DNA from 3 places in the Lysinibacillus sp. JK80 genome. Region 3 is predicted to be linked to each of the others. Evidence: a T-box and tRNA genes for the amino acid it is inferred to sense, from the RefSeq annotation. Region 3 holds a T-box; the other regions hold tRNA genes.

Region 1 (4,257 bases), 770 kb from region 3:
CTTGTGTCACTTCATCGAATGCAAAGGAACTTGTTCAATGGGCTTTTACCCAAAAACAGCGTATCTTCTTTTTACCTGACCAACATTTAGGAAGAAATACTGCCTATGATTTAGGTATACCTCTTGAAAATATGGCTGTTTGGAATCCGCATAAGAACTTGCTCGAAACAAAAGAGCCACTTGAAAATATCCAGGTTATTCTTTGGAAGGGTCACTGCTCTGTGCACGAAGGTTTTACTGTTCAACATACAGAGGTTATTCGCAAAGAACACCCGACTATGAGGATAATTGTTCACCCTGAGTGCAGCCGTGAAGTGGTTGCAGCGGCTGATGATGCAGGCTCCACAAAATACATTATTGATACAATCAATCGAGCTCCAAGCGGATCTGCATGGGCAATTGGAACAGAAATGAACCTTGTCAATCGCATTATTAAGCAGCATCCTGATAAACATATTGTCTCCTTAAACGAAAACTTTTGTCCTTGTTTAACAATGAATCGAATTGACCTTCCACATTTGTTATGGAGCTTAGAAAGTATTGAGCAAGGTCAACCTCATAACCGTATACAAGTAGATGAACATACTACCGCTGAAGCACTTAGTTCACTTGAAAGAATGCTAGCCAGAGGATAAATAGTTAAAACTTTTTAAACAGAAAGGTTGAAGATATAACCTTTCTGTTTTTGTTGACATAACGCCTACTTCTAATAGTGCTAATGGCTTCCATTTGCGCCCCGCTTTGCTATAATTGACACGACTTTATGCTCCATGATACTGTCAATTTGGAGGTGATACTAAATGGCTTTTCAATCGAAAAATATCTTTATCAATTTACCAGTAAAAGATCTAAACAAATCTATCAGTTTTTTTAAGGAATTAGGTTTTGAGTTCAATCAACAATTCAGTGATGAAACAACAGCCTCAATGATTATTAATGAAAATATCTTCGTATTAATAATGGTTGAAGAACGATTTAAAGGATTTAGTAAAAAAGAAGTTACAGATACTACTACTTCTGCAGAAGCAATCTTATGTCTCTCTGCTGAAAACCGAGAACAAGTAGATCAACTAGTGAATAAGGCACTTGCCTCTGGTGGTAAACCTTATAGTGAACCACAAGATCACGGATTTATGTATGGTTGGGGTTTTCAAGATGTAGATGGGCATATCTGGGAAGTAGTTTATATGGATGAAAATGCATTGAATCAAGAGTAAATTTTGTATCTATGAATATCAAAAAACAGTAGATGCAATTGCATCTACTGTTTCTAGTATGACCCGTACGGGATTCGAACCCGTGTTACCGCCGTGAAAGGGCGGTGTCTTAACCACTTGACCAACGGGCCCATGGCGGAGAAGGAGGGATTTGAACCCTCGCGCCGGTTACCCGACCTACACCCTTAGCAGGGGCGCCTCTTCAGCCTCTTGAGTACTTCCCCAAAATAAAAAATGGCTCCGAAGGCAGGACTCGAACCTGCGACAACCTGATTAACAGTCAGGTGCTACTACCAACTGAGCTACTTCGGAATAATGGTGGGCCTAAATGGACTCGAACCATCGACCTCACGCTTATCAGGCGTGCGCTCTAACCAGCTGAGCTATAGGCCCTTGGAGCGGGTGATGGGAATCGAACCCACGACATCAGCTTGGAAGGCTGAGGTTTTACCATTAAACTACACCCGCATAAATGGTGGGTCAGGACGGAATCGAACCGCCGACACTTAGAGCTTCAATCTAATGCTCTACCAACTGAGCTACTGACCCATTTCGTCCATGCTAAGCTTGCTCACTTTTTTGCTTCTCATGACTTTTATTTTAAAAATGGCGGTCCCGACCGGGATCGAACCGGCGATCTCCTGCGTGACAGGCAGGCATGTTAACCGCTACACCACGGGACCTTTTGGTTGCGGGGGCCGGATTTGAACCAACGACCTTCGGGTTATGAGCCCGACGAGCTACCACTGCTCCACCCCGCGATAATTTTATGTTGTTTCGAGTTTTTAAAGCACCATTTATAAAAATTTAAAACTGGAGGAGGTAGAGGGATTCGAACCCCCGCGCGGTGTTACCCGCCTGTCGGTTTTCAAGACCGATCCCTTCAGCCAGACTTGGGTATACCTCCGTTACAATATATAAATGGTGGACCTTGCAGGACTCGAACCTGCGACCGGACGGTTATGAGCCGTCTGCTCTAACCAACTGAGCTAAAGGTCCTTTAAGATGGCGGCAGAGGGGATCGAACCCCCGACCTTACGGGTATGAACCGTACGCTCTAGCCAGCTGAGCTACGCCGCCAGGATCTTTATACTGGTTAATTTACTTATGGTGGAGCCTAGCGGGATCGAACCGCTGACCTCCTGCGTGCAAGGCAGGCGCTCTCCCAGCTGAGCTAAGGCCCCATAATCTTTTTGGAAATGGTCGGGAAGACAGGATTCGAACCTGCGACCCCTTGGTCCCAAACCAAGTGCTCTACCAAGCTGAGCTACTTCCCGTTGTTCTTTTGGCGCGCCCGACAGGAGTCGAACCCATAACCTTCTGATCCGTAGTCAGACGCTCTATCCAATTGAGCTACGGGCGCATTTAAAATGGTGCCGAGGACCGGAATCGAACCGGTACGGTAGTCACCTACCGCAGGATTTTAAGTCCTGTGCGTCTGCCAGTTCCGCCACCCCGGCACATTTGGAGCGGAAGACGAGGTTCGAACTCGCGACCCCCACCTTGGCAAGGTGGTGTTCTACCACTGAACTACTTCCGCATGTGCATAAGCTTTTTTATCTGGCAATGAAAATAATGGTGCGGGTGAAGGGAGTCGAACCCCCACGCCTTGCGGCGCTAGATCCTAAGTCTAGTGCGTCTGCCAATTCCGCCACACCCGCTTATTATTATTTATAAATGGTGAGCCATGAAGGACTCGAACCTTCGACCCTCTGATTAAAAGTCAGATGCTCTACCAACTGAGCTAATGGCTCGAAAAAATGGTGCCGGCTATAGGAATCGAACCCACGACCTACTGATTACAAGTCAGTTGCTCTACCTGCTGAGCTAAACCGGCATATGGTGGAGGATGACGGGCTCGAACCGCCGACCCTCTGCTTGTAAGGCAGATGCTCTCCCAGCTGAGCTAATCCTCCTGGGTATTATGCCTAGCGACGTCCTACTCTCACAGGGGGAAGCCCCCAACTACCATCGGCGCTAAAGAGCTTAACTTCCGTGTTCGGTATGGGAACGGGTGTGACCTCTTTGCCATCATCACTAGACTATGTCGACCTTCCATACACGGCGTACTGCTGTGTCTAGAAGCTCTCTTTTTAGAAAGATTTGCTCTTTCAAAACTGGATAAACGGTGCATTGAATGTTTCAAACTTTTTTGGTTAAGTCCTCGATCGATTAGTATTCGTCAGCTCCATGTGTCACCACACTTCCACCTCGAACCTATCTACCTCATCGTCTTTGAGGGATCTTACTTACTTGCGTAATGGGAAATCTCATCTTGAGGGGGGCTTCATGCTTAGATGCTTTCAGCACTTATCCCGTCCACACATAGCTACCCAGCGATGCCTTTGGCAAGACAACTGGTACACCAGCGGTGTGTCCATCCCGGTCCTCTCGTACTAAGGACAGCTCCTCTCAAATTTCCTACGCCCACGACGGATAGGGACCGAACTGTCTCACGACGTTCTGAACCCAGCTCGCGTACCGCTTTAATGGGCGAACAGCCCAACCCTTGGGACCGACTACAGCCCCAGGATGCGATGAGCCGACATCGAGGTGCCAAACCTCCCCGTCGATGTGGACTCTTGGGGGAGATAAGCCTGTTATCCCCGGGGTAGCTTTTATCCGTTGAGCGATGGCCCTTCCATGCGGAACCACCGGATCACTAAGCCCGTCTTTCGACCCTGCTCGACTTGTAGGTCTCGCAGTCAAGCTCCCTTGTGCCTTTACACTCTACGAATGATTTCCAACCATTCTGAGGGAACCTTTGGGCGCCTCCGTTACCTTTTAGGAGGCGACCGCCCCAGTCAAACTGTCCGCCTGACACTGTCTCCTGCCCCGCTAAGGGGCATGGGTTAGAATTTCAATACAACCAGGGTAGTATCCCACCGACGCCTCCTTCGAAGCTGGCGCTCCGAGATCTCTGGCTCCTACCTATCCTGTACAAGTTGTACCAAAATTCAATATCAGGCTACAGTAAAGCTCCACGGGGTCTTTCCGTCCTGTCGCGGGTAACCTGCATCTTCACAGGTACTATAATTTC
Region 2 (4,257 bases), 770 kb from region 3:
TGACTGCTATGATTGGCACACCATTCTTTATTTACCTTGCGCGAAAAGGTGGAAAAAAATAATGAAACATGTAAAAACAATTCGTTTACTTCAACAAAAAATTTCATTTTTAATAGATGTACAAGCTATAAAAAAATCAACAGTGATTTGCATACTAACTCTTGCCGTGTTCTTTCTTAGTGCATCATTTGGTGATTCATTCATCAATCCATTTAAAGTTTTACAAGCTTTTTTTGGTTACGGCTCAGATTTTGATCAACTGATTATTATTGATTTTCGAATGCCTCGAATTTTCATGGCCTTGTTTGCTGGAATGGCGTTAGCCGTCGCAGGTGCAGTTTTACAAGGAATCATTAAAAATCCACTTGCCTCACCTGATATAATCGGCATATCTGCTGGTGGTGGGGCAGCGGTTGTTGGTTTCTTAGCCATTTTCAGTGATTCTAATCACTCTTTAACAGTTAGTATAGAGTGGTTGCCATTAGCAGGATTCATAGGGGCTACTATCGTCGGATGTATAGTCTACCTATTTGCTTGGAAAGATGGTGTCACACCAAATCGTCTTGTCTTAATCGGTATTAGCGTGTCGGCATTCATGCAAGCAATTACTACAATGTTAATGATTATCGGCCCAATTTATCAAGCAAGTGAAGCGAATAAATGGATTACGGGTAGTGTCAAAAGTTCGGATTGGGATCAAGTACAAATCGTTGTTCCATTGATTATTGTACTTCTACTTATCACCTTTTTTATTACTCGGCAGTTAAATGTTCAAGAATTAGGTGATGATACAGCATCAAGCCTAGGGCAACCTGTTCAAAAAACACGCCTTTACTTAATTCTATTATGTTCCAGTTTAGTAGCGAGTGCCATAGCATTTGCTGGTGCTATTGGGTTTGTAGGATTAATGGCTCCTCATATTGCACGACGCATTGTTGGTTCATCGTTCGGTGTACTTATTCCAGCATCCGCTGCAATTGGTGCATTGCTTGTAATGGTTGCAGATATTATAGGTCGTACAGCATTTAGCCCATTAGAAGTACCCGCAGGCGTCTTTACTGCTGCTATCGGTGCTCCTTACTTTATTTATTTATTATTTAGAAACCCTAAAAAATAAAGGAGTCTATACTACATGACTGAATCTTTATTAACCAAATCTCTAACATTAAGTTATGGTGATTTCAATATTATCGAAGATCTCAATTTATCTATTCCTTTGAATGAAATTACTGTATTAATCGGAGCGAATGGCTGTGGTAAATCCACACTCTTACGCTCCATTGCTCGATTATTAAAACCTAAAAAAGGCTCCGTTTTATTAGACGGTGAGGATATTTTTAAATTATCAACAAAACAAGTGGCTAAAAACCTCTCTATTCTTCCTCAATCTCCTGTTGCACCAGAAGGCTTAACTGTCCTACAACTTGTGAAACAAGGTCGCTATCCTTACCAAAGTTGGCGACAACAGTGGACTGAAAAAGATGAAGAAATCGTTTTAAACGCTTTAAAAGCTACAGGTACCGAGCATTTACAAGATAGACCAGTAGATGAGCTATCAGGGGGACAACGTCAACGTGCTTGGATAGCTATGACGCTTGCTCAAGATACAGATATCATTCTTTTAGACGAGCCTACGACATACTTAGATTTAACTCATCAAATAGACGTTTTAGATTTACTATTCGAATTGAACCAACAGCAAAAGAGAACTATTGTTATGGTACTACATGATATTAATCTTGCTTGTCGCTATGCCGATCATATTATTACAGTGCGTGACCGTGGTGTCTATCGTCAAGGGAAACCAGAAGAAATTATGACCACTGATTTAGTTAATCATGTGTTTGACCTTGATTGCCAAATGACGACAGATCCAATCTTTGGTACACCTCTTTGCATCCCATATGGAAAAGGACGAAAAATTTAATCACTAATTTAAAAAACAACAAGCCTACACAGTTTAATCATTCTGTGTAGGCTTTCATTTATTATAGCTATGTTATAAATCTAAATATCAAGTAAATTAAAAAGTGCAGTAGATGTAAATTCATCTACTGCACTTAGTATGACCCGTACGGGATTCGAACCCGTGTTACCGCCGTGAAAGGGCGGTGTCTTAACCACTTGACCAACGGGCCCATGGCGGAGAAGGAGGGATTTGAACCCTCGCGCCGGTTACCCGACCTACACCCTTAGCAGGGGCGCCTCTTCAGCCTCTTGAGTACTTCCCCAAAATAAAAATGGCTCCGAAGGCAGGACTCGAACCTGCGACAACCTGATTAACAGTCAGGTGCTACTACCAACTGAGCTACTTCGGAATAATGGTGGGCCTAAATGGACTCGAACCATCGACCTCACGCTTATCAGGCGTGCGCTCTAACCAGCTGAGCTATAGGCCCTTGGAGCGGGTGATGGGAATCGAACCCACGACATCAGCTTGGAAGGCTGAGGTTTTACCATTAAACTACACCCGCATAAATGGTGGGTCAGGACGGAATCGAACCGCCGACACTTAGAGCTTCAATCTAATGCTCTACCAACTGAGCTACTGACCCATTTCGTCCATGCTAAGCTTGCTCACTTTTTTGCTTCTCATGACTTTTATTTTAAAAATGGCGGTCCCGACCGGGATCGAACCGGCGATCTCCTGCGTGACAGGCAGGCATGTTAACCGCTACACCACGGGACCTTTTGGTTGCGGGGGCCGGATTTGAACCAACGACCTTCGGGTTATGAGCCCGACGAGCTACCACTGCTCCACCCCGCGATAATTTTATGTTGTTTCGAGTTTTTAAAGCACCATTTATAAAAATTTAAAACTGGAGGAGGTAGAGGGATTCGAACCCCCGCGCGGTGTTACCCGCCTGTCGGTTTTCAAGACCGATCCCTTCAGCCAGACTTGGGTATACCTCCGTTACAATATATAAATGGTGGACCTTGCAGGACTCGAACCTGCGACCGGACGGTTATGAGCCGTCTGCTCTAACCAACTGAGCTAAAGGTCCTTTAAGATGGCGGCAGAGGGGATCGAACCCCCGACCTTACGGGTATGAACCGTACGCTCTAGCCAGCTGAGCTACGCCGCCAGGATCTTTATACTGGTTAATTTACTTATGGTGGAGCCTAGCGGGATCGAACCGCTGACCTCCTGCGTGCAAGGCAGGCGCTCTCCCAGCTGAGCTAAGGCCCCATAATCTTTTTGGAAATGGTCGGGAAGACAGGATTCGAACCTGCGACCCCTTGGTCCCAAACCAAGTGCTCTACCAAGCTGAGCTACTTCCCGTTGTTCTTTTGGCGCGCCCGACAGGAGTCGAACCCATAACCTTCTGATCCGTAGTCAGACGCTCTATCCAATTGAGCTACGGGCGCATTTAAAATGGTGCCGAGGACCGGAATCGAACCGGTACGGTAGTCACCTACCGCAGGATTTTAAGTCCTGTGCGTCTGCCAGTTCCGCCACCCCGGCACATTTGGAGCGGAAGACGAGGTTCGAACTCGCGACCCCCACCTTGGCAAGGTGGTGTTCTACCACTGAACTACTTCCGCATGTGCATAAGCTTTTTTATCTGGCAATGAAAATAATGGTGCGGGTGAAGGGAGTCGAACCCCCACGCCTTGCGGCGCTAGATCCTAAGTCTAGTGCGTCTGCCAATTCCGCCACACCCGCTTATTATTATTTATAAATGGTGAGCCATGAAGGACTCGAACCTTCGACCCTCTGATTAAAAGTCAGATGCTCTACCAACTGAGCTAATGGCTCGAAAAAATGGTGCCGGCTATAGGAATCGAACCCACGACCTACTGATTACAAGTCAGTTGCTCTACCTGCTGAGCTAAACCGGCATATGGTGGAGGATGACGGGCTCGAACCGCCGACCCTCTGCTTGTAAGGCAGATGCTCTCCCAGCTGAGCTAATCCTCCTGGGTATTATGCCTAGCGACGTCCTACTCTCACAGGGGGAAGCCCCCAACTACCATCGGCGCTAAAGAGCTTAACTTCCGTGTTCGGTATGGGAACGGGTGTGACCTCTTTGCCATCATCACTAGACTTGGTTATGTATCATGTTTTGAAGTTGTTTACCTGTCCTTCAAGACAAGAATTATTGTATAACGTTTTCTAACATTGTGCAATACTTTTTTATAAAAAAAAGAAATTATTACTTTTTAAAGATATTTTTGTTAAGTAAGAGAAAATATTGCCCTGCAAAATATTATAGCAATTGTTGGTTCAAAAGAAAACAATTATTTTATTTGCCG
Region 3 (4,257 bases):
TGCTGAAAACGGTAAGAAAGGATGCAGCAGCTGTCCTAAATTCGCAATGATATAGACGCAAGTTGCTAATGTACGATTACCTGCCTCTACGTTTTCTTTTACCTGTAGCCATGGCTGTTGTTCATCAAAATAACGATTAGCACCGCGAATATACTCAAAAATCGATTCTAACGCCTGTTTGAAATGACCACCTTCGATAAGAACACCCGCTTCATTAAACAATTGTACGGTTTGTTTTCGAATGTCGCTATCCACCTCCGCTTGTGGCACCTGACAAGCAAATGATTTCTCAATAAACTTCAATGTACGGTTTACAAAATTGCCATAGGCTCCGAGTAGTTCGCCATTATGGCTATAAATAAATTCCCGCCATGAAAAATCAGTATCACGATTTTCTGGCGCATTCATCGTTAAGAAGTAACGAATAGAGTCCGCATCATAACGGCTTAAAATATAAGGAACCCATACAGCCCAATTCTGACTAGTAGATAATTTGCGTTTTTCTAATGTTAAATACTCATTAGATACGATATGGGTAGGTAATGCCTTGGATCCAATTCCCATTAAAATGGCTGGCCAAATAACTGTATGGAATGGAATATTATCCTTCCCATGTACATAGTATGAAATGGTCTCTTCATTCCATAAATCTTCAATAGCTATTTGATGCTCTTTTGCCCATTCCAAGCTTGCTGTTAAGTACCCTGCTACAGCTTCAATCCATACATATATTTTTTTCCCTTCAAAACCTGGCACTGGAACATCTATGCCATTCGGTAAATCTCTTGTTACCGCTCGGTCAGGAACTCCCTCTGCCAAGTATCGCTCCGTTAACCCTAAAGCATTGTCACGCCAACGTTTCTCGGCTTTCGCTTGTGCTAAATAAGACTCCAACCTTCCTTGAAATTGACTAAAGGTAAAATAAAAGTGCTCAGTTTCCCGAATAACAGGTTCGTTCCCACAAATTTTGCAGCGCTTATCAATTAAATCCAATGGGTCTAAAATTTCTGAGCAGTTATCACATTGATCTCCCCTTGCTTTCGCTCCACAATTTGGACAGAGCCCCTCGACAAATCGATCTGGTAGAAATTGTTTATCCGTCTCACAGTAAGCCTGTTCAATTTTCTTTTTGTATAAGAAATTATTAGCCAGTAGCTGTAAGAAAAGGGCCTTAACGGATTCATGGTGGTGCTCCGCATCCGTTCTTGTGTACAAATCATAGGTAAATCCTAAATCATGAAAGCATCTAGTAAACTCCTCATGATAGTGATTAGCTATAGCTTCTGTCGTTGTATTCTCTTGTGCGGCACGTATAGAAATGGGTGTACCATTACAATCACTGCCTGATACATATAAAACCTGCTCACCTTTTTGTCGGTAATATCTAGCCAAAATATCACCTGGTAATAATGCGGCAACATGCCCTAAATGCAAAGAGCCATTTGCATACGGCCAAGCGCCTCCAATAACAATCGTCATTCTAAATTGCTCCCCTCACAGAAAAAATGGTAAAAAAAAATCGCCCTAATCAAATCTGATTAGGACGAGTATACCCGTGTTACCACCTATATTTACAAATAGCTTACACTATTTGCCTCTATCAGTACGTCTTCACTCAAAAAAGAGATACTGCTGCTGTTGTAACGAGTGCCCATCTCGTCGTAATCTACTGGCTAAAAAGCTTTCGGTACGAAGCTCAAAGGTCATTTTCAAAAGGGTTCATTTACCTCATTTCCACCAACAGAGGCTCTCTACAAAATGCTAATCCAATTTACTTTTCCTTCTCAATGCTTTTTCTATAGGATTGGCATTATTTTACGCCTTCTTGTGAGGAAATGCAATGATTGTTGTAAAAGCGTCTTTTTTTTGATTCATTTTCTCGAGTTAATCTAATGTAACCTTTAGCAAATCAGTTAAATCATCAATTACTATATCTGCTTTTTCTAACTCCTTATCTTGTGCAAAGTCAAAGCGAACACCTATTGATAGTAATTGATTGTCCTGTGCAGCTTGGATATCCGAAGAACGATCTCCTACCACTGCTCCATAATCAATTTTATTTTCATCTACAACTCTTTTGACCAGATCCGATTTATGCCCACTTGCAATTGCTTGAATGCTATAGATTCCCTTTATAAAACGCTCCAACTGATAGGTTTCGACGATTGCTTGTAAATAGTCAACCTGTCCATTACTCGCTATGTATAACGGATAGTTCTCTGACAATGTTGCGAGGGTTTGTTCAGCGTTTGGATACAAAGCACCTTTATGTCCACGTATTTGCTCAATCAGCTTTACATGGAATAATACATTGCTCTCTTCTCGTATCTCTAAAGCATGCATAGGACATAATGTTTCCCACACAACAGGTAAAGGAACCCCCATTATTTCTCTATATTTTTCTATAGGTGTTTCTCCCTGCCACAAGCCGTTTGTCCGCAGCACATCAAATGTTGCATCGAGCGCAGGCTCTAAAATAAGATTGGTTTGAAATAATGTTCCGTCCATATCAAAAATAAACGCTTTATTCATAAAATCTCTCCTTAATTAGTTATCCAAAAACACCATATGCTGCTTTTCTTGCTTATAATAATCCAAACGATCCTGCAAAGTTCCTGTATGAAATTCAAATTTATGACCATCAGGATCTGTAAAGTAAATCGATTTTTTATCCTTTTCATCTCTTTGCCGACCTGCTAAAATATTGACCTTTAGCTGCACCAATCTGTCATACACCTTATCAAAGTCATCCTCAGCGATTGTGAAAGCAATGTGTGTATAGGAATGATGGATGTCATTACGTGGTATATCCTTTTCTACATTCAGAGCTAGCCACAGCCCATTTACATCCAAATAGGCTGTGCTGTTCCCCTTTACTAGCAACTTGGCATCGAATACTTTTTCATAAAATGTGATGGATTCCTCTAAATTAGAAACTGAAAACAATAAATGATTGATGTTTTGAATTGTCATGGCTGTGCTCCTATTGATTATTTCTTCCCCTTTTTCATTCCCTTGGCTATTTGCTTCCACTTGCGTTGCTCCTCAAGTTTTGCTTGCGTATTTGTTTTGCGCTCCATATAAGCCAATTCTCTTTGCAGCTTAAAATAGCTTTGTAGACGATATTGGTCCAAGTCCCCATCTACAATAGCTTGCTGCACAGCACAATAAGGCTCTTTTTGATGTGTACAATCACGATAACGACAAGCTGTCGCTAGTTCCTCAATATCTTGAAAGCTAGAAGCTAAACTATCCCCTTGATCCCACAGTTGAAGCTCACGCATCCCTGGCGTATCAATTAGACAGCCACCAGCAGGCAATACTACTAGCTCTCGATGGGTTGTTGTATGTCGTCCCTTGGCATCATCCTCACGTATACCCGCTACTTTCATCAGTATCTCACCACATAAAGCATTTGTTAATGTGGACTTCCCTGCTCCTGAAGACCCCAATAGTGCCCCCGTGACCCCCTCTGTGAATAGCTTCTGAATTTCCTTTAGACCTTCGCCCGATAGAGCACTCGTTACGAAGATATCCACACCAAAGGCTACAGACTCCACTTCTTGTACTAAGCTCGAAACATCCTCGCATAAATCAGCTTTTGTCAGGACAATAATGGGCTTTGCACCTGAATCCCAAGCAGCCACTAAATATCTCTCCAAACGTCGAATATTAAAATCTGCGTTCAAGCTCATAACAAGTAACACAATATCGACATTTGATGCGACAATCTGTTCTTGAATTTCCGTTCCTGCAACTTTACGTGAAAATACAGATTTTCGTTGGAATAGCTGATGAATAATTGCTCGTTCCTCACCAGGCATTTTCTCCACTAGCACCCAATCACCAACTGCTGGATAGTCCTCCCGAGCTAAAGAGGTATACGCATAATGACCAGCAATTGTCGCAAGCCATTCTCCCTCTTCAGCTAACACCCGATAAGAATGCTTATGCTCTAAAGTAACCCTTGCAGGCACACAATTTTTTAATTTAGCCTGTTTTTTCATTTCTATCATTTGCTCTTCAAAATATGTTGTAAAACCTAATGTTGTTAAATTCAATTTATTTTCCTCCTAAACGTATGATGCCTCAGCGAAAATAGTTGTCATCCGCAAGAGGCCCTATCGCAATTCACCTTTTGGAACTACAATAAAAAACCTTGTAGCTGCAATTCGGCAGTTACAAGGTTTCACAGGCACGTTTAAAAGATACACAAATACCCCGAGTTATGGCACGGCGTCACTTTGTATATTTTAG

The links. A T-box is a leader RNA that pairs with one kind of tRNA and senses whether it is charged. The one in region 3 lies ahead of metG (methionine--tRNA ligase), so its partner is inferred to be a tRNA-Met.
Region 1: it encodes a tRNA-Met, which carries the amino acid that the T-box ahead of metG (methionine--tRNA ligase) is inferred to sense. The anticodon was not compared.
Region 2: it encodes a tRNA-Met, which carries the amino acid that the T-box ahead of metG (methionine--tRNA ligase) is inferred to sense. The anticodon was not compared.

Annotation. Positions count from the first base shown of each region.
Region 1 covers NZ_CP058997.1:3,501,321-3,505,577, forward strand. Annotated here, with positions in the region: gene nadA (quinolinate synthase NadA) at 1-635, shown strand, start outside; gene HXV90_RS17590 (VOC family protein) at 801-1,217, shown strand; tRNA gene HXV90_RS17595 (tRNA-Glu) at 1,277-1,348, opposite strand; tRNA gene HXV90_RS17600 (tRNA-Ser) at 1,351-1,441, opposite strand; tRNA gene HXV90_RS17605 (tRNA-Asn) at 1,453-1,529, opposite strand; tRNA gene HXV90_RS17610 (tRNA-Ile) at 1,534-1,610, opposite strand; tRNA gene HXV90_RS17615 (tRNA-Gly) at 1,612-1,685, opposite strand; tRNA gene HXV90_RS17620 (tRNA-Phe) at 1,691-1,766, opposite strand; tRNA gene HXV90_RS17625 (tRNA-Asp) at 1,825-1,900, opposite strand; tRNA gene HXV90_RS17630 (tRNA-Met) at 1,904-1,978, opposite strand; tRNA gene HXV90_RS17635 (tRNA-Ser) at 2,032-2,124, opposite strand; tRNA gene HXV90_RS17640 (tRNA-Ile) at 2,140-2,216, opposite strand; tRNA gene HXV90_RS17645 (tRNA-Met) at 2,224-2,297, opposite strand; tRNA gene HXV90_RS17650 (tRNA-Ala) at 2,326-2,401, opposite strand; tRNA gene HXV90_RS17655 (tRNA-Pro) at 2,418-2,494, opposite strand; tRNA gene HXV90_RS17660 (tRNA-Arg) at 2,504-2,580, opposite strand; tRNA gene HXV90_RS17665 (tRNA-Leu) at 2,589-2,677, opposite strand; tRNA gene HXV90_RS17670 (tRNA-Gly) at 2,683-2,757, opposite strand; tRNA gene HXV90_RS17675 (tRNA-Leu) at 2,794-2,878, opposite strand; tRNA gene HXV90_RS17680 (tRNA-Lys) at 2,896-2,971, opposite strand; tRNA gene HXV90_RS17685 (tRNA-Thr) at 2,979-3,054, opposite strand; tRNA gene HXV90_RS17690 (tRNA-Val) at 3,058-3,133, opposite strand; rRNA gene rrf (5S ribosomal RNA) at 3,144-3,259, opposite strand; rRNA gene HXV90_RS17700 (23S ribosomal RNA) at 3,370-4,257, opposite strand, start outside.
Region 2 covers NZ_CP058997.1:3,492,966-3,497,222, forward strand. Annotated here, with positions in the region: gene HXV90_RS17450 (FecCD family ABC transporter permease) at 1-62, shown strand, start outside; gene HXV90_RS17455 (FecCD family ABC transporter permease) at 62-1,117, shown strand; gene HXV90_RS17460 (ABC transporter ATP-binding protein) at 1,133-1,927, shown strand; tRNA gene HXV90_RS17465 (tRNA-Glu) at 2,067-2,138, opposite strand; tRNA gene HXV90_RS17470 (tRNA-Ser) at 2,141-2,231, opposite strand; tRNA gene HXV90_RS17475 (tRNA-Asn) at 2,242-2,318, opposite strand; tRNA gene HXV90_RS17480 (tRNA-Ile) at 2,323-2,399, opposite strand; tRNA gene HXV90_RS17485 (tRNA-Gly) at 2,401-2,474, opposite strand; tRNA gene HXV90_RS17490 (tRNA-Phe) at 2,480-2,555, opposite strand; tRNA gene HXV90_RS17495 (tRNA-Asp) at 2,614-2,689, opposite strand; tRNA gene HXV90_RS17500 (tRNA-Met) at 2,693-2,767, opposite strand; tRNA gene HXV90_RS17505 (tRNA-Ser) at 2,821-2,913, opposite strand; tRNA gene HXV90_RS17510 (tRNA-Ile) at 2,929-3,005, opposite strand; tRNA gene HXV90_RS17515 (tRNA-Met) at 3,013-3,086, opposite strand; tRNA gene HXV90_RS17520 (tRNA-Ala) at 3,115-3,190, opposite strand; tRNA gene HXV90_RS17525 (tRNA-Pro) at 3,207-3,283, opposite strand; tRNA gene HXV90_RS17530 (tRNA-Arg) at 3,293-3,369, opposite strand; tRNA gene HXV90_RS17535 (tRNA-Leu) at 3,378-3,466, opposite strand; tRNA gene HXV90_RS17540 (tRNA-Gly) at 3,472-3,546, opposite strand; tRNA gene HXV90_RS17545 (tRNA-Leu) at 3,583-3,667, opposite strand; tRNA gene HXV90_RS17550 (tRNA-Lys) at 3,685-3,760, opposite strand; tRNA gene HXV90_RS17555 (tRNA-Thr) at 3,768-3,843, opposite strand; tRNA gene HXV90_RS17560 (tRNA-Val) at 3,847-3,922, opposite strand; rRNA gene rrf (5S ribosomal RNA) at 3,933-4,048, opposite strand.
Region 3 covers NZ_CP058997.1:4,266,613-4,270,869, forward strand. Annotated here, with positions in the region: gene metG (methionine--tRNA ligase) at 1-1,479, opposite strand, end outside; T-box leader at 1,537-1,797, opposite strand; gene HXV90_RS21375 (HAD hydrolase-like protein) at 1,885-2,532, opposite strand; gene fosM (FosM family fosfomycin resistance protein) at 2,548-2,973, opposite strand; gene rsgA (ribosome small subunit-dependent GTPase A) at 2,991-4,061, opposite strand.